2 regions of the Peptococcus simiae genome follow, and region 2 is predicted to be linked to the other one. Evidence: a T-box and tRNA genes for the amino acid it is inferred to sense, from the RefSeq annotation. Region 2 holds a T-box; the other holds one or more tRNA genes.

Region 1 (9,367 bases), on a different contig from region 2:
GCCCATTCTGACCAGGTGGGGGTAGACATCGGCCATAACTGTGCCGGCCCCCTGCTCAAGTATGGGAAGGAGGCCATGGATGATGCCAAGGCCAGTCGGACCAGCCAGGCCCTGGCAGAAGTGGTCTTGAATATCATTGTGACCACCGGGTTGGTCTCCGTCTTTGTTAAAAATGATTTTAACTCGGCCGTAGCCCATGCCATCTACTACGGGGCCACCTTCTTACCGGCCCCGGCCAATGGTCAGGTCCGTCTCCATGGCCAGCTGGTGGCCTATGGGACACTAATCCAGCTCCTGGTGGACCAAGACCGGGAAAACTTCGAAAAGGTCTATGCCTTAAACCGGTCCATTGACCTGCCGGTTTGCCTGGCTGATATCTGGGTGGATACACCGGAAATGAAAGAGCAGATGATTGACCATGCCCTGGAACAAAATGACCTTAAGGTGGTCCCCTTTGAAGTGACCCGGGACCTCTTGAGCCAGGCTATCGATGACCTGGAAGCCTACCATAAAAGCCAGGCTTAAGACGGATATATGCCATACAAAAGGCCCTTTCTATCTTGGGATAGAGAGGGCCTTTTGTCGGCTTTAGAGGGTGAATATATTGGCAATTTCCCGGTCGGCATTTTCAGGGCTGTCCGCCCCGTGAATGATATTTTCAGAAACCGTCAGGCCGTAGTCGCCGCGGATGGTGCCCGGAGCGGCTTTAAGGGGGTCAGTGGCCCCGATTAAGGCCCGGCTGGCTGCGACCGCATTGGGCCCTTCTAAAATCATGGGGACCACCGGGCCTGATGTGATGAACTGGATTAGGTCGTCATAAAAGTCCTTGCCCTGGTGCTCTGCATAATGCCTTGCTGCCTGGTCGGCGGTCAGGGTCACCAGCTTTAGGTCTACCAGCCGGAGGCCCTTGCACTCAAAACGGCTGATGATGTCCCCAATGCAGCCCCGCCGGACCCCGTCCGGTTTAACCATACAAAATGTGCGTTCCATACCATCATCCTTTCCTGGATAATTATCCGGGCCTTGGCCGGACCTACTTAGGCCGAGCCGTACCCTTCTTATTTTGTATCATAGCTAAAGGCTGCCGATCCTGCAAGAGGGCGCTTGCAGGACCGGCACCTTAGCGGCTACAAACAAGCCCCTCTTGCTGGTTGATCCAACAAAAGGGGCAGGTATACTTGTCTATTGCGGCTTAGTCGGCGTCTACGGTGCCAAAGATGCGGTCGCCAGCATCGCCCAAACCGGGTACGATGTAGCCATGCTCATTGAGCACCGGATCTTTTTCGGCCAGATAAACCCGGACATCCGGATGGGCCTCATGAACTTTTTGCAGGCCTTGGTCGGTACCTAGGATAGCGGCAAAGGTAATATCTGTAGCGCCCTGGCTTTTTAAGAAGTCAATGGCATTACAGGCTGAGCCGCCGGTGGCCAGCATGGGGTCCAAAACAATGACATGAGCCTCGGTAACATGTCCCGGTAGTTTATGGTAATAGGGCTCAGGCTCTAGGGTCTCTTCATTACGGGCCATGCCGATATGGCCGACAGAGGCGCTCGGCAGCACAAACTGGAAACCCTCCAGCATGCCCAGCCCGGCCCGTAAAATAGGCACCAGAACCACTGACCGTTCAGCCAGGCGTTTACACTCGGTGGTGGCCAGGGGGGTCTCAACGGTGGTTGTGACCAGAGGAAAGTCCCGGCTGATTTCATAGGCCATTAGCATGGCAATTTCGTTAACGATTTGACGAAATTGGGGGGTAGAGGTAGTCTTATCCCGTAAGAAAGAGATTTTGTGGTGAATCAGGGGGTGGTCAAAAATATGTGTGAAGCCCATCAAATCCTCCTTAGTTATATAAGGGGAAGCGGTCCGTTAGGTCTTTTACCAGGCGTTCTGCTGCCGCATCATCTTTGTCAATCAGTGCTAGTTTCATAATTTCGGCAATCTGTTCCATTTCTTTTTCACCCATGCCGCGGGTGGTAACAGCCGGGGTCCCAATGCGTAAACCGCTGGTAACCATGGGCTTTTCAGTATCGAAGGGGATGCCGTTTTTATTGGTGGTGACGCCCAGGTTGTCTAAGATGGCCTCAGCTTCCTTACCGGTCATACCGACAGCCTTGGTGTCAATTAACATGAGGTGGGTATCGGTGCCGCCGGAAACCAGGCGGAAGCCTTTTTCGGTTAAAGACTTGGCCAGGGTTTGGGCATTATCAACCACCTGTTGCATGTAGGTTTTGAATTCCGGTTTCAGTGCTTCGCCGAAAGCAGCAGCCTTGGCTGCAATCACGTGCATTAAGGGGCCGCCCTGTAAGCCGGGGAAAATAGCCTTGTCAATGGCCTTGGCCAGTTCTTCCTTGCAGAGGATTAAACCGCCACGGGGCCCGCGTAAGGTTTTGTGGGTGGTAGAGGTGACGACATCCGCATAGGGGACCGGGCTTTGGTGTAAGCCGCAGGCCACCAGGCCGGCAATGTGGGCCATGTCGACCATGAATAGGGCGTCGACTTCTTTGGCCACCTTGCTGATTCGTTCAAAGTCAATTTCCCGGGGATAAGCGGAAGCACCGGCAACGATGAGTTTCGGTTTCACTTCTTTAGCCACTTTTTCCAGGGCATCATAGTCAATACATTCGGTTTCCTTATCGACGCCGTATTCGGCAAAGTTAAAGTAGGTCCCGCTGATATTGACAGGGCTCCCGTGGGTTAAGTGACCGCCGTGGGCCAGGTTCATCCCAAGCACTTGGTCGCCCGGTTTTAAGAGGGCAAAGTAGACGCCTAGGTTAGCGTTGGCCCCACTGTGGGGTTGGACATTGGCATGTTCAGCGCCGAAGAGTTCTTTCAACCGGTCACGGGCCAGGTCCTCAACGACGTCCACGTGCTCACAACCGCCATAGTAGCGCTTGCCGGGGTAACCTTCAGCGTACTTGTTGGTCAGGACAGAGCCTTGGGCAGCCATAACCGCCCGACTGGTGAAGTTTTCGGAGGCGATTAGCTCAATCTTGTTCTGTTGACGCTTTTCTTCCGCGTCAATGGCATCTGCCAGGGCAGGGTCTGCCGGACGCACATACTTATCAATATAATCCATGTGTAATCCCCCTCTTTTCAATGTGAGTAGTTTCATGTAAAACTGGCAATATTATATCTGATTTAAGAAGTTATTGCAATAGTCTAATAATGGAAGTAAGGGCAGACAATCTTTATTTTTTGGTCTGGCTGCGGGCGGCTCTTCCGAACCCTTTTTAGACCGGTGCTTTTAGCCGTTTTTGGCGGATTTGAGAGGGGTTCTTAATTGAAAAGATTATATAAAATTTACGTCATTTTAGCTTGCAAAAAATAGGGCCTTTTGCTATACTGAGTCGTACGCCGATATAGCTCAATTGGTAGAGCAGCTGATTTGTAATCAGCAGGTTGCGGGTTCGAGTCCCATTGTCGGCTTAGTGCTGATGTGGCTCAGTTGGTAGAGCAGCTGATTCGTAATCAGCAGGTCGCCGGTTCAAGTCCGGCCATCAGCTTTAGGCCTCGGTCGAGAGGCCTATTTCTTATGTTTAAAAATAATTGATTGAATTTATGCAATTATTTATAACATTAGGTATGAAATAAGGATATTTTTAGATAATAAATGAAAATTTTGAGAGTTTGGTATTATATATAGCGCTTGAATAGTACTTGACGATATCTAATTGATGGGGCATAATATTCAAATGAGAACATAAAGAACGACCTTCAAACCCACAGCAAACCATCTCTATGGGGCTGTAAAAATAATAAGAATACTTAGGGGGAATAGACCATGACTAATGAATCCATCTATGAAACCAAGCAAGCGCTGGTACACGAGATTTTGAAAACCAGACGCGAGCGCAATATGACTCAGAAGAATATTGAGGCGGCTTGTGGTGTCAAACAGCCGGTCATTGCACGCATGGAGCGCGGCTTAACCGACCCCCAACTAACGACCATCTTAAAGGTATTGGCCCCGCTAGGTAAAACTTTGGCTATTGTCCCCCTGGATGTTGACGAGGACTAATTCATATCTTTATACTATTATTACAATCGCGGACCATGGTGTCTGCGATTTTTTTATAGCTATTTATAGTTAAAATCTTTGTGGGCATTCATTGACGAAAAGCCCGTCGGCGTTGTGTTTGAGGCCCATATCTATTACAATAGTTAAAGGACTATTCAGACTTAAGGAGGGGTCAGATGGCAAAACGAAAATCGATATATGTCTGCCAGGAATGTGGCCATCACTCCCCTCAATGGCTGGGGAAGTGTCCGGGCTGTGGCGCCTGGGATAGCCTGGTGGAAGAAGTGCCGGTGGCTGCACCGACCAAAAACCAGGCTGCCCGGTTGACCCCACCCGGCCTGGGGACCGACCGGGCCCCGCAGGCAGAGCCCCTATCGGCTATTGACAGTAGCCAGCTGGCCCGGATTGGGACCGGGTCCCAGGAATTGGACCGGGTCTTAGGCGGTGGTCTGGTGCCGGGGGCCCTCATCCTCTTGGCCGGGGACCCGGGGATTGGGAAATCGACGCTTACCATGCAGCTCATGGCCGGCGTCCACCTGGATGGGCCGGTGCTCTACATCTCCGGGGAAGAGTCCCGGGGACAGATCAAGTCTCGGGCCAATCGGCTGGGGGCTGACGGGGATAAGATCTACCTCCTGACGGCCAACCAGATGGACCTCATTGAGGATTATATCGACCGGATCCAGCCAAAGCTGATTGTTTTGGACTCGGTTCAGACGGTCTATGACCCGGAATTGACATCAGCCCTCGGGACCGTTAGTCAGCTCCGTCAGGTGGCCACCCGGAGCATGGGCTGGGCTAAGGGGCGGGGGATCCCGACGGTTTTAATCGGCCATGTGACCAAGGACGGTAGTGTTGCCGGGCCCCGGGTCATGGAGCATATGGTCGATGCGGTTCTCTATTTTGAAGGGGACCGTCACTCCCAGTACCGGATCCTCCGGGCCTTCAAGAACCGGTTCGGGGCCAGCCATGAAATTGGCCTTTTTGATATGACCCGGGCCGGTCTGGCCGAGGTGCCCAACCCCTCGGCGGCCTTTTTGGCTGAGCGGCCGAAAAATGCAGCCGGCTCGGCGGTGACCGCCACCATGGAGGGTAACCGGCCGATTTTATTAGAGGTTCAGGCCCTGGTGGCCTCGACGGTCTTCGGCTATCCCCAGCGGAAGACCACCGGGGTGGATAATGCCCGAGCCCTGATGCTCATGGCTGTCCTGGAAAAGCGGCTGGGCCTGGCCTTAAGTAAGGAAGATGTCTACCTGAATGTCGTTGGTGGCCTGCGGATTGGGGAACCGGCTGCAGACCTGGGCATTGCCCTGGCCATCGTATCCGCCTTTGACAACCGCCCCCTGCCGGAAGATGTGCTTTTCCTCGCTGAGGTCGGCCTGACAGGTGAACTGCGGCGGGTCAGCCAGCTTTCCCGGCGGCTCCAGGAGGCGGCCCAAATGGGCTTTCGGCGGGCTGTCGTTGCAGCCGGCAGCCGGGTAGACGATGTGGATATAGAACTCATCAGTTGTAATAAACTATCCCAAGCGGTAGAAAAAGTATGGGGGGTGCTTATATGACCAAACAGAGTAATATTAGCGAAATCCTGGAAATGGTTCGCATAACGGCCCCGGGTACCCGGCTCCGGGAGGGGCTGGATAACGTTTTACGGGCCAATACCGGGGGGCTCATTATTGTCGGAGACTATGAAAAGGTATCGGCCCTGGCGGAAGGCGGCTTTCACATCAATGCCCCCTATACGCCGGCCCACCTCTATGAGCTGGCCAAGATGGACGGGGCCATCCTGCTGTCCAAGGACTGCACCAAAATCTTCAGTGCCAACTGCCACTTAAATCCGGACCCGGGTACGCCTTCGTCAGAAACGGGGATTCGCCACCGGACCGCCGAGCAGACCGCCCGGCAGACCGGGGAGCTGGTTATTTCCATTTCTCAGCGGCGGCAGCTGATTACCCTCTATCGAGGCAGCCAGCGCTATGTCCTCCGGGAGAGTGCCAGCCTCTTGAATACGGCCACCCAGGCGATTGAGGCCCTGGAAAAATACAAGAATGCTCTGGATGAGGCCTTTGTCCGCCTGTCCCTGGAAGAATTTGACGATATGGTCAGCCTGGCCGATGTGGTTCAGGTGGTCCAACGGGCCGAGATGCTGAAGCGGGTTGACAATGAGCTGACCCTCTACATTGCCGAGCTGGGTACCGAAGGCCGGTTGGTCAGCATGCAGGCCGAAGAGCTCATGAGCAATGTGGACTTTGACGAGCGGATGGCTCTGAGAGACTACCTGGTTTTTGATGAAGACAGCCCGGAGGCAGACCAGGTCAACACAGCCCTGGAAAGACTGGGCCGCCTGTCCAGCGAAGACCTCTTAGACGGCGACCGGTTGGCGGGTATCTTAGGCTATACCGGCTACAGCGACAAGGAACGGCGAAACCAGCTCTATTCCCGGGGCTACCGGATGCTGCATAAGATTCCCCGGCTGCCCTCATCGATTATCGATAATGTAGTGGAAACCTTCCTGAACCTGAACCGGATCACCAAGGCCAGCATCGAGGACTTAGATGAAGTTGAAGGCATTGGACCGGCCCGGGCCCAGCAGATTTCTACCGGTTTGGACCGGCTGCGGACCCAGACCATTATGGACAGCCACTGGTTCTAGGCTCAGGCCGGTTACCGGTGGATTCCCTTGTATTCCATTGAAAGGAGGTGAAAAAAGATGCCATTAAAAATAGTGCGCGGATTTCTCATGTTATTTGGGGCGGTGAGTGGCTACTTTCTCGGATCAGTCGGCTACCGGCAATTGATCGAACCGCTTAATTTGAGCGTTTTACCGTCACTCTCTTTCATGCCGATTATCGCAGGACTTATTTTTTCTTTATTATTTATGCTGATAAGCTTCGCCATAGCCCAGCCCTTGATCAATGCTTTTGTACATGGGACCCGTTTCTTGGAAGCCCGTCTTTCTGATGTGCCCTTAAGGGGGTTGGTTTCCGGTACCCTGGGCCTGATGGCCGGGCTGGTGGTCTCCCTGCTGATTATTCCGGCTGTGAAGACCCTGCCCTTGATTGGGGCCTATATGCCCCTCTTTATCATGCTGGTTTTAGGCTACCTGGGGGCCTCTATGGGTTACCGCTGGCGGGATGCCCTGGTGGCCCTGCCGGATACCCTGATTGCCCATATGAGCAAGCGGCCTGAGCGAAAACCGCGGAAGGAGGTCGCTAAGGGGGCCGGGGATCTGGCCGCTGATTTCCTGCCGGGAACCCGGCCCAAGGTCCTGGATACTTCGGTCATCATTGATGGCCGGATTGTAGACATTGCCCGGTCCGGCTTTTTAGAAGGGCCCCTCATTATAACCCCTTATGTTTTAGATGAGTTGCGGCATATTGCCGATTCGGCCGATGCCCTAAAACGGAACCGGGGCCGGCGGGGCCTGGATGTCTTAAATGACTTGCGGGAATGCGGTGTCCAGGTGGTCACCTTAAATAAGGACTATCCGGAAATTGTGGAAGTGGATGCCAAATTGGTCATGCTGGCCAAGGACTTACAGGGTTGTGTCGTGACCAATGACTACAACCTCAATAAGGTTGCGTCCTTTCAAAATGTTGAAGTGCTCAATGTCAATGAGCTGGCCGGCGCCATTAAGACAGTGGTCCTCCCGGGCGAAACCATGCGGGTTGAAGTGGTTGGCCGGGGGAAAGGGGCCCACCAGGGCGTGGGTTACCTGGATGACGGGACCATGATTGTGGTAGAAGGTGGGCGCGACCGGGTCGGGGAAACCCTGGATGTGGTCGTGACCTCGGTCATCCAGACCAATGCGGGCCGGATGATTTTTGTGCGATTGGAGGACTAAGGTGTTAGGTATAGTGGTTTTGGCTGCCGGCCGCGGCAAGCGGATGGGGGCAGAAGGCAATAAATTATTTTTGCCCCTGGGCGGGCAGTCGGTTTTAAGCCTAACCCTTTGCCATATTAGGGCCGGGGCGCCGGCCTGTCCCCTGATGGTCGTTTACCGGCCTGGAGAGAAGGCTATTGTCCAGGCAGCTATTAACGAGGCGGGCCTGGCCCCTGACCGGGTCCTTTTAATTGAAGGGGGCGCCGAGCGGCAGGACTCTGTCCGCCTGGCCTTGGCGGCCCTCCCGGCGGACTGGGACCGGGTTCTCATCCATGATGGGGCCCGGCCCATCTTACGAGCCGACCTCATGGCCCGGCTGGTCCGGGGACTTGACCAGGCTGCAGCGGTCATCCCGGTCCTGCCGGTGACTGATACCGTCAAGATGGTCGATGCCGCCGGCTATGTCCTTAAAACCGTTGACCGGGCCAGCCTTTACCGGGTCCAGACCCCTCAAGCCTTTCAAGTGGCTCCCCTGCGGGCCTACCATCAGCAAGCCCTGCAAGCGGGTCTGACGGTAACCGATGACGCGGCCCTCATGGAGGCCTATGGGGAAGGGGTCCTTACTGTGGCCGGTGACCCCTATAATATTAAGGTCACTGTGCCGGCAGACCTCCCTCTGGCAGCACTTTATTTAAAGGAGAGCGGACTATGCGAATCGGATTAGGTACAGATATTCACGCTTTTGCAGACGACCGGCCCCTTATCCTGGGGGGTGTGACCATCCCCTATGACCGGGGCCTGGCCGGCCATTCAGATGCTGATGTCCTGGCCCATGCCCTGACGGACGCCCTTCTGGGGGCGGCCGGTCTGGGTGATATCGGCCGCCACTTTCCGGATACCGACCCGGCCTATAAGGGGGCCGATAGCCTGGTCCTCTTAAAGGAGGCCTACCGGCTGGTCCGGCAGGCCGGTTACCGGCTTGGCAATGCCGACTGTGTCATTATGGCCCAGGCCCCCAAGCTGGCCCCCTATATTGACCAGATGAGCCGGCAGCTGGCTGGAGCCCTTGATGAAAGGCCCGGCCAGGTGCATATCAAGGCCACCACAACGGAGAAGCTGGGTTTTGTCGGTCGCCAAGAAGGCATTGCCGCCCAGGCGGTGGTCCTGTTGACGGTGGATAGTGAGTGATTTGATGACAGAAAAAGAAGCCTTTAATTTATCCGCCCTTACCCTGGCCTGGGTCGGGGATGCAGTTTATGAGTTGCACCTGCGCACAGCCCTTTTGGCAGAGAGCCACAAGGCCTCTACCCTGAGCCGCTTGTGTGTGGGTTTTGTTAACCATGGGGCCCAGTCCAGGGTACTTTCAGCCCTTGAGCCCCTCCTTACCGAGAAGGAGGCCCAGGTCTTGCGGCGGGGTCGCAATGCCAACGGGTCTGTTCCCCGGGGTGGTAACCCCGGCGATTACCGGCGGGCCACCGGCCTGGAGGCCCTGGTGGGCTACCTCTACCTAAGTGGCGAGGCCGACCGG
Region 2 (9,367 bases):
GGGTGGTGAATGGGACGACGGTTGAACTCAATACCGGGGGCTTTTACAACTTGTATAATGCCCTGGCCGCCTTTGCCGCTGCCAGTCATTTAGGGGTTAAGGCCCAAGACATTGTCGCCGGCCTGCGCCAAGTGGTGCCCCTAAGCGGTCGCCAGGAAGTGGCCCATATTGAAGGTAAGGAGGGGACCCTCCACCTGATCAAAAACCCGGTTGGCTTTAACCAGATTGTCCAGCTCCTGGCCCTGGAAAAGGATCCCTTTTCCCTGGCCATCCTGCTCAATGACCTACCGGCAGACGGGGTGGACACCAGCTGGGTTAATGAAGCGGACTTTGAAAGCCTGCTCCAGTTAACGGACCACCGGCCCATCCTCCTTGGTGGCCGCCGGACAGACGTTTTGCAAGACCGGCTCAGCCGGGCAGGTGCTAAGGCTGCAGACCTGAAGCTTTGCGACAGTGATGAAGCCTTGTGCCGGGCCTTGGCCCAACTGCCAACAGAAAAGGTGCACATTCTGCCGACCTTTACAGCCCTGGCTGACCTCCGCCGTGAGCTGGTTGCCAAGGGCTACATCCAATAAAGCTATTCTACCGTCGCCCGCTTGGGCGGCGGTATTTTCCTTTTAGGCCTAAAAATTTAGGAAAAAATTTATAAAATGAAAGTAAAACCTTGACAGACGGTTGGTAAATCCATATAATAATAGATGCTGATTGGTACGGGCGGTTAGCTCAGTTGGTTAGAGTATCTGCTTGACATGCAGGGGGTCGATGGTTCGAGTCCATTACCGCCCATTCAGTTTGCGGACTTTCGTTGAGACGGAAGTCCGCTTTTCATTTTATCTGTTTTTACCAATGCCTTTTTCAGGAGGGACCTGCTGTCAATAGGCATTTTTTTGTTTGCCAAAAGGCCGAAACGGTGATACAGATAGGGACTAAGACACAGAAGAAAAGAGGAGAAGCATGTTAGGTTTCAAGCAAATCGAGCTCTCTGATAAAGATATCCTCGATAATTTTTTTATCCAAACACAAAATCAAATTTCTGATACCACCTTTACCAACTTATACATGTGGCGGCGGTGTTATGCAGTGCGGTGGGCTGTTGTGGAGGGACACCTGGTCGTACAACCGAATGCTTGGGAAAGCAGCTGGATTTTACCCCCTTACGGCTACACGGAAGATGATGCGTCCTTTAAGGATGCGGTAGAGACTTTGGCGGAATCCTTCCATGATGACGGCAAAGACTTTGTCATCCGGGGGATTACCGATGCCGAAAAGGAACGGATGGAAGCCCTATGGCCGGCCCAGTTTACCTTTGAAGAAGAGCGAGACATTGCCGACTACATATATAATGGTGAAGACCTGCGCCAGCTCAAGGGGCGGAAGTATAGCAAAAAAAGAAACCACCTGAACGCCTTTTTACGGGAATATCCGGACTATGGATTCGCCGAATTAACCAAGGAGGACGTCCCGGAGGCGCTGGAATTCTTAGAATACTGGTATGGTGAACAAAACCGGAATGGAAACCTGTCTGACAGCTTGCTCTGTGAACGGGAGGCCATTTACGATGCCCTCATGGCTATTGATGAGCTGGCCTATTCAGGGGGCTATATCCGGATTAATGGTAAGATGGTGGCCCTCACCATGGGTGAGCGGGTCAATGAAAATACGGTGGTTATCCATATTGAGAAGGCCTTTGCCGATTATCGGGGCCTGTACGGGGCCATCAATAAAGACTACCTGAACCACTTTTGGCCGGACATTGAATATGTCAACCGGGAAGAGGATATGGGTCTTGAAGGCTTGCGTCATGCAAAAGAATCCTATTACCCGGCCTACCTTTTAATGAAGCACAAGGCTGTGTGGAAAAATGATTAACTGGGGAATTCGGCCGGCAGAAGCCCGGGATGGGGAGCTTTTAAAAGAGCTCTGGCGCTATTCCTTTCATAATGATGGAGAGGCCTTTACCGATTGGTATTTCCGGGCCTACCACCGCTTTTCAGAAACCCTGGTGGCCACTTCGCCCGCCGGGCAGGTGGTGGCCTCCCTCCAGTGTATAGACATGACCCTGAAAAATAAGGCGCAATCATTGAAGACGGCCTATATCGTAGGAGTCAATGCCTTCCCGGAAGTCCGGGGACGGGGGGCGGTAGGGGCCCTCATGCAGGAAGCCCTCAAGCGGTCGCCCTACACTGGACTCTTACTCATGCCCTTTGAGGGGAATTTTTATGCCCCCCTGGGTTTTCGCTATATGAACTACCATGGGCAAATCAGTGTGCCTATGGGGGATTTATATGCCTATAGCCAGAAGGCAGAGCTGACCTTTAAACGGTTTTCCTTAAAGGCAGCACCAGTCACTGACCTGGACCGGGTTTATAGCACCTGGCAGGGTCGCTACTATGCCTTCTACGTCCAAAGGGATAGCCGGCGCTGGCAGGCCCTCTTAGATGACTTAGCTGCAGAAGGGGGCTATGGGGTCATGGCCTATGCCCAAGGCCAGCCGGTGGGCTACCTCCTCTATAGCCTGCAAGAAAAAACCTTCTATATCCGGGAAATGGCCTACCTGTCAGACCAGGCCAGGGCCGGTCTTTACCACTATGTGACTGGCCACCGGTCCCAGCTGGGCACGGTCACCTGGTCGGCCCCCTTGGATGAGCCAGTCATCGACCAGCCGGCAGGGGCTAAGGATTATATTACTTATGAACCCTTTATGATGTGGCGGTTTTTATCCCCGGCCAGCCTGCCGTTTTTTGCCTCAAAGGAGCCGGAAGTCCCTCTGACCTTTGCCTATAAGGATAGCCACTTAAAGCGGATCTCCCTTTGGCGCTGGGAGGGCGACCGGGTCGAGCCCATTGACCAGGCTGAGGTGGACTTTTCCGTTACGCCCGAAACCTTGTCCGACTTGGTTTTTGGCCACCGGCGCCGGCTTAAACAAGGCTGTGACATCAAGGATGCAGAGGCCTTTGCAGCCTTTGGCGCCCTCTTTCCCAGTCGTCCGCTGGCCTACATCAATGAATATTTTTAGGGGATAACCCGGCTGTTGATGGGCGGGGCAGCATAGACAAGGGGTTCTTTTTTATGCTATAGTTTAGTATGATTGTTTACAAGAACGCTGCTCATGAGATGCCTTTCAAGGAGCAGATGATTCAGGAGGCAAATATGTCAAGCAACAAGCCCATCAATGGCGATCAATTTATAGAAATGATAGCTTCCGCCGCAAACTGGCTGGAACAAAAAAGAGAAAATGTAGACCGGCTCAATGTATTTCCGGTGCCGGATGGTGATACAGGGACCAATATGTCTATGACTATGCGGTCTGCAGATAAATTTGTGAAAGAACGTGCAGACCAGACTCAAGTGGAGGATGTGGCGGCCCAGATGGCTTATGGGGCCCTTATGGGGGCCCGGGGGAATTCCGGGGTCATCTTGTCGCAGATCCTTTCCGGTATTTCCCAAGGGCTCAGGGGTAAAACTGTAGTCGAGGTCAGTGACCTGGTCCAGGCCTTTGCTCTGGGAGCTGACGCCGCCTACAAGGCGGTGACTAATCCCATGGAAGGGACCGTTTTAACCGTTGTCCGGGAGGCCAGTGAGGCCCTGAATCGGGCCTACCAGCCGGATATGGGCGCCGAAGAGGCCCTATCCCTTTTCTTACAGGCCGGCTATGCCAGCCTCAACCGGACCCCGGACCTGCTGCCGGTCCTCAAGCAAGCTGGCGTCGTTGATGCCGGTGGGCAGGGGCTCCTCTTTATCTTCGAAGGCTTCCTGGCAGCCCTCCAGGGCAAACCTGCCGCCTCTCCGGTTATCGTGGAAAAAGAACCGGTGGTAGAGGATGATTTTGAGGATACCTTTGAGCACTTTTTTGCTGACTTAAACGAAATCATCTATCCCTATTGTACCGAGTTTCTGGTCCTGGCAGACGGCAGTCACCCGGAAAGCCCCATTGAGGCCTTGAAAAACTACCTAACCAGCTATGGGGACTGCATGCTGGTGGTCGGCACCGATGACCTGGTCAAGGTCCACATCCACACCAATGACCTGGGAGCGGTCTTCTCCTTTGCCTCCCAGTTCGGTGAACTGACCGATATTAAAATCAATAACATGCGGGAACAAAACCGGGCCTTACAGGCCAAGGGCAAGGCCCAGGCGCCAGAGACCAGTGAATATGTAGTGATTGCCGTTGCCACCGGTGACGGCCTGGCTGAAGTTTTTAAGAGCCTAGGCGCCAGCCATGTCATCCATGGGGGACAGACCATGAACCCCAGCACCCAGGACTTCCTGGATGCCATGGAGGCCCATCCCGCAGAGCATACCATCTTGTTGCCTAACAATAAAAATATTATCATGACGGCGGAGCAGGCGGCCAAACTGGTTGATGGCGATGTCCGAGTGATTCCCTCCCGGACCCTTCCCCAAGGCCTTGCGGCCTTAATGCAATTTTTGCCTGAGCAGGATATTGACAACAATGCCTCTGATATGGAAGAGGCCCTGGCCAATGTTTTGAGCGGTGAGATTACAACGGCTGTCCGTGATACTTCTATTGAAGGCATTGACATCAAAAAGGATGCCTTCTTAGCCATCCTGGAAGGCAAAATCATTGCCGCCGAGGACCAAATTGGCAGCTCCCTCGAAGCCATCATCCAAAAAATGGCTGACAATCATGTTGAGCTCATTACCCTGTATTATGGGGCGGAGGTCGCTGAAGACGAGGTCAACCGGTATATTGAAAAATTATCCGACCAATATACAGATATAGACTTTGAAGCCTACCAGGGCGGACAAGATATTTATCCCTACATTATTTCGGCTGAATAGAGAGGAGGGACCGCCTATGACAAAAATAGGTATCGTTACGGATAGTACCGCCGACCTACCTGATGAAATTACGTCCAAGTACAATATCCGCGTCGTTCCCTTAACTGTTACATTTAATGATAAACAATACCTGGACCGGGTAGACTTAACCAATGAATCCTTTTATGAACAGCTGACCAGCCTTCAAGAACTGCCCAAAACCTCCCTGCCCAAGCCGGAACTCTTTAATGCCGCTTACCAGCAGCTGGCTGATGCCGGTTGCTCAGTGATTTACTCTATCCACCTGGCATCAGAATTAAGTGGAACGGTCAATGCCGCCCGCTTAATCGGCAAGGAATTTTCTGCCGCCGATGTCCGGGTTTGGGATAGCCGGTCAGCGACCATTGGCTTAGGCCTTTTGGTAAAAGAACTGGCTGTGCGGATTAAGGCAGGTGCTTCAGTAGAGGCTTGTGACGCTTTTTTAGAAGAAGCGATTGGCCAACTGAAGATCTATTTTTTAATTGATTCCCTGGATAATCTTGAAAAGGGTGGCCGCATTGGCAAAGCTGGTTACCTGGTTGGGTCTATTTTAAATATTAAGCCCATCCTGATTTTGGCCGATGGGACCATCTCCGTTCATAAAAAAATCCGTGGCAATAAAAAGGATCGGGTTATCAATGAATTAACTGAAGCTGTTCTGGCCGAGATAAATGCCGATCAACCGGTAACAATAGCCGCTGGCTACAACAATAATAAAGAGGCAGCAGATGCCTTGATGGACGCTCTTAGTGTCCAGGTGCCTGACTTAGCACCGGACTACTTCCAAATTGGCTCAGTTGTCTCAACCCACATAGGACTTGGCGCCTGTGGGGCAGCCTTCTTACAAACTGAAAGGTAGGGAAATTATGGATCGCTTAGAAGCACAAGTAAAACAAATGAAAAAGTTGCAAAAACGAGGAAAAAAAGAAGCAGCGCGGTTAAATAAGTTAGCCCGCAAGCAGATGAAGGACTTGGATATTTCCGCATCACTCGATAAACTCACTGATGATGTTTTACCTAAGGTCCAGAAATTACCCTTCATTGCCCGCTGCAAAATGAATTGCCGCAAATTAGGGCTTTTAGGGCTTGCCTTGGCTGCCTTCAGTGGTCTTGCCTACCTCTGCTACCGCATCCGTCGGTCTAAGCAGGAAAAAGAAACCCTTCCTTATGACAACCGCTTTGAACTCATCGATGGTGTTGAAGACGAAGTGGCCCATGATTTCGACTTTGGCCAAGCCAGCCTGGAAGAATTGGAAGAGGCCCTGCTCCAAGTGGAAAACCGCCTCTGTGAAGTCAATGAAGGTATAGACGCTGTAGAAAAATAATCAAGAAGCCGCTATCTGGAAGCTGCCTGCCCTGCCCTGTGTAAGGGCGGGTTAAGCCTTTAGATAGCGGTTTTTGTGTTGCTGGGGTAAATAGGACGACAAAAGTAGGGCAGCCCCGGCTGCGCTAGCGGGGGATAAAAGGGATTTTTAACAAAATCTGTAAAAATAATTGACAATCCGCCAGGACCGTGGTAAAGTATTACAGTATCATTGATTAAGCGGTTGTGGCGGAATAGGCATACGCGCACGTTTGAGGGGCGTGTGGGGAGACCCGTGCGAGTTCAAGTCTCGCCAACCGCATTAGCACTCCTAAGGAGTGCTTTTTTGTGTCAAAAAATATTTTCTTTATAATATAGAAGAAATGATGTCCGTCTTGGTTTATCTTGACGGTCTCTGGGGTAAATGATAAACTGATACCATATTAAAAAAGCCTTGATGAGGACGCCGGTAAGCGGTCATTCCAGAGAGTGCAGGGATGGTGGGACTGCATATGACCCTTGCTAAGTGTGACCACCTCGGAGCTGTCTTAGGAGGACTAAGACCGGTTGCCGCCGTTAAAGGGCTTAAAGTGGGCTGTCTTGTACAGTCAAATTGGGTGGAACCACGGGAGATACACGCGCTCGTCCCTTTATGGGATGGGCGTGTTTTTTATTGATGATAAGGAGGAGTATTCATATGCGCATTCAATTACCGGACGGGCATCACCGTGATTTAGATGAAGGGGCTACGGGCTTAGACTTAGCAAAAGGTATTTCAAATGGTCTGGCTAAAAAAGCCCTAGCGGTTAAAGTAAACGGAGCTGTTGCAGACTTGGAAGCCCCGCTTCATGATGGAGATGCTGTAGAAGTCCTTACCTTTGACCAAGCCGAAGGGGCTGACGCTTTTCACCATACCTCTTCCCATGTCTTGGCCCAAGCGGTTCAAAACCTATACCCCGGTACCAAGCTGGCCATTGGGCCGGCTATTGAAAATGGCTTTTACTATGATGTCGACAGCGACCACCAGTTTACCCCGGATGACATCTCTAAAATAGAAGATGAAATGCGGCGGATTATTAAAAAGAATGCTAAGCTGGTTAAAAAAGTCCTGCCCCGGGATGAAGCTATTGCCCTTTTTGAAGAGAAGAATGAACCCTATAAGGTGGAACTCATTCAAGACCTGCCGGAAGATGAACCCATCAGCCTTTACGAAATGGGTGACTTTGTCGACCTCTGTGCGGGTCCTCACATTCCGCGGACAGGCTTAATCAAGGCCATCAAAGTCATGAACCTGGCCGGGGCCTACTGGCGGGGCGATGAAAATAATAAGATGCTTCAACGCATTTATGGGACCAGCTTCCCGAAACAGGAAGACCTGGATGCCTACCTCTTCCAGCTGGAAGAAGCCAAGCGCCGTGACCACAGACGGTTGGGTAAAGAGTTAGACCTCTTCTCCTTTGTCGATGAAGCCCCCGGCTTCCCTATTTTCCATGCAAAGGGGATGATCCTCCGCAATCAGCTGGAAAAATTCTGGCGAGAACTGCATGAGGCTGATGGCTATGGTGAAATCCGGACACCGCTCATCATGAACCGGGCCCTGTGGGAACGGAGCGGCCACTGGGACCACTATAAAGACAATATGTATTTCACTGAAATTGATGAAGAACCCTATGCCATCAAACCGATGAACTGCCCGGGCAGCATCCTACTCTATAATGAAAGTATGCACAGCTACCGGGACCTGCCCATCCGCTGGGGTGAACTGGGCCTTGTCCACCGCCATGAATTATCCGGGGCCCTTCACGGTTTAATGCGGGTCCGGGCCTTTACCCAGGATGATGGACACATCTTCATGCGGGAAGACCAGATTGAAGAAGAGCTCATTGGGGTTATGCGCCTAGTCAGCAATATTTACAAGCCCTTCGGCTTTGAATATTCTGTTGAGCTCTCCACCCGGCCGGAAGACTCCATGGGGTCTGAAGAATTATGGGAACAGGCTACGGAAGGTTTGAAAAACGCCTTGGAAAAAGTTGGCGTTGACTATAAAATCAACCCTGGAGATGGGGCTTTCTATGGGCCTAAAATCGACTACCACTTAAAAGACTCCATTGGCCGGACCTGGCAGTGTGGGACTATCCAATTAGACTTCCAGTTGCCTGAGAAGTTTGATATGACCTACATTGGTGAAGATGGTGAAAAACATCGGCCGGTCATGGTTCACCGGGCTATCATGGGCAGTCTGGAACGGTTCATCGGTATCTTGGTTGAACACTATGCCGGTGCCTTTCCAACCTGGTTGGCTCCAGTCCAGGTCCGGGTCTTACCCATTACAGATGACCAGGCAACCTATGCCGATGAGATTCGCGAAAAAATGCACCAGGCTGGCATCCGTTGTGAAGTGGACCACCGAAATGAAAAAATCGGCTATAAAATCCGTGAAGCAACGGTTCAAAAAATCCCCTACATGTTGGTCGTTGGGGCGAAAGAAGCCGCTGACGGAAAGGTCTCCTTACGGACCTACCATGATGGCGATAAGGGGACCGTTGCCCTGGATGGCCTAATTAATGACATTGTTGAGGAAGTTAAAGAGCGGCGGTAAGGGCCGGGCTCATCCGATAAATGAAGGGAGGGGGTGCGATGGGAAAGCTGGCAAGTGACCAGCCTTCCTGTTGCCCCCTATCTTTTAGAAAGGTGGGCGAGTCATGTCATACCAGTCTAGGCGCCCTCCTGAAAGAAGGCGCCCGGCAGATCAACCGGTCAGACGACGAGAAGGCGCCGGCTCTTCGCGAAACCGGCCGCCACGGCGGAGAAGACGCCGCTACCGCCTGCGATTAAGGGCAAAGATTCTCCTGGGCCTCTTGTTGCTCCTTATCCTTTTTGCCCTGGTTAGGTGCGGTACTTCCGGCCAGCAGGAGCCGGTGCAGGATAAGGCCTTGACGGCGACCGATACCAGCGGTCATATCCAGGCCAAAGATATTTCCAGCCACGCCGCCATTGCCATCAATGCAAAAAACGGGGAGGTCCTGTTCGCCAAGGCGGCGGAAGACCAAAAATACCCGGCCAGCTTAACCAAGCTGATGACCCTCTATGTGGCCCTGCTCGACCAGAAAGACCTCTCCCAGGAAGTTGAACTAACCAGCGACGTCTTTACCGGCCTAGCTGAAAAAGACTTAGCCACGGCCGGCTTTCAAGTTGGCGATAAGGTTACCGTAGAAGACCTCATGTACGCCACCATCCTGCCTT

What was found. A T-box is a leader RNA that pairs with one kind of tRNA and senses whether it is charged. The one in region 2 lies ahead of thrS (threonine--tRNA ligase), so its partner is inferred to be a tRNA-Thr.
Region 1: it has a tRNA-Thr gene. The T-box ahead of thrS (threonine--tRNA ligase) is inferred to sense a tRNA for this amino acid. The anticodon was not compared.

The regions. Positions count from the first base shown of each region.
Region 1 is NZ_JBJUVG010000004.1:80,389-89,755, forward strand. It holds gene ACKQTC_RS04235 (iron-containing alcohol dehydrogenase family protein) at 1-525, shown strand, start outside; gene ndk (nucleoside-diphosphate kinase) at 589-990, opposite strand; gene upp (uracil phosphoribosyltransferase) at 1,193-1,831, opposite strand; gene ACKQTC_RS04250 (serine hydroxymethyltransferase) at 1,842-3,077, opposite strand; tRNA gene ACKQTC_RS04255 (tRNA-Thr) at 3,355-3,427, shown strand; tRNA gene ACKQTC_RS04260 (tRNA-Thr) at 3,432-3,504, shown strand; gene ACKQTC_RS04265 (helix-turn-helix domain-containing protein) at 3,783-4,019, shown strand; gene radA (DNA repair protein RadA) at 4,196-5,578, shown strand; gene disA (DNA integrity scanning diadenylate cyclase DisA) at 5,575-6,669, shown strand; gene ACKQTC_RS04280 (PIN/TRAM domain-containing protein) at 6,895-7,860, shown strand; gene ispD (2-C-methyl-D-erythritol 4-phosphate cytidylyltransferase) at 7,862-8,563, shown strand; gene ispF (2-C-methyl-D-erythritol 2,4-cyclodiphosphate synthase) at 8,548-9,027, shown strand; gene ACKQTC_RS04295 (Mini-ribonuclease 3) at 9,032-9,367, shown strand, end outside.
Region 2 is NZ_JBJUVG010000014.1:16,307-25,673, forward strand. It holds gene ACKQTC_RS08160 (MurT ligase domain-containing protein) at 1-575, shown strand, start outside; tRNA gene ACKQTC_RS08165 (tRNA-Val) at 713-786, shown strand; gene ACKQTC_RS08170 (DUF2156 domain-containing protein) at 955-1,869, shown strand; gene ACKQTC_RS08175 (GNAT family N-acetyltransferase) at 1,862-3,016, shown strand; gene ACKQTC_RS08180 (DAK2 domain-containing protein) at 3,151-4,803, shown strand; gene ACKQTC_RS08185 (DegV family protein) at 4,820-5,680, shown strand; gene ACKQTC_RS08190 (hypothetical protein) at 5,688-6,146, shown strand; tRNA gene ACKQTC_RS08195 (tRNA-Leu) at 6,365-6,446, shown strand; T-box leader at 6,570-6,777, shown strand; gene thrS (threonine--tRNA ligase) at 6,822-8,723, shown strand; gene ACKQTC_RS08205 (hypothetical protein) at 8,762-8,959, shown strand; gene ACKQTC_RS08210 (D-alanyl-D-alanine carboxypeptidase family protein) at 8,986-9,367, shown strand, end outside.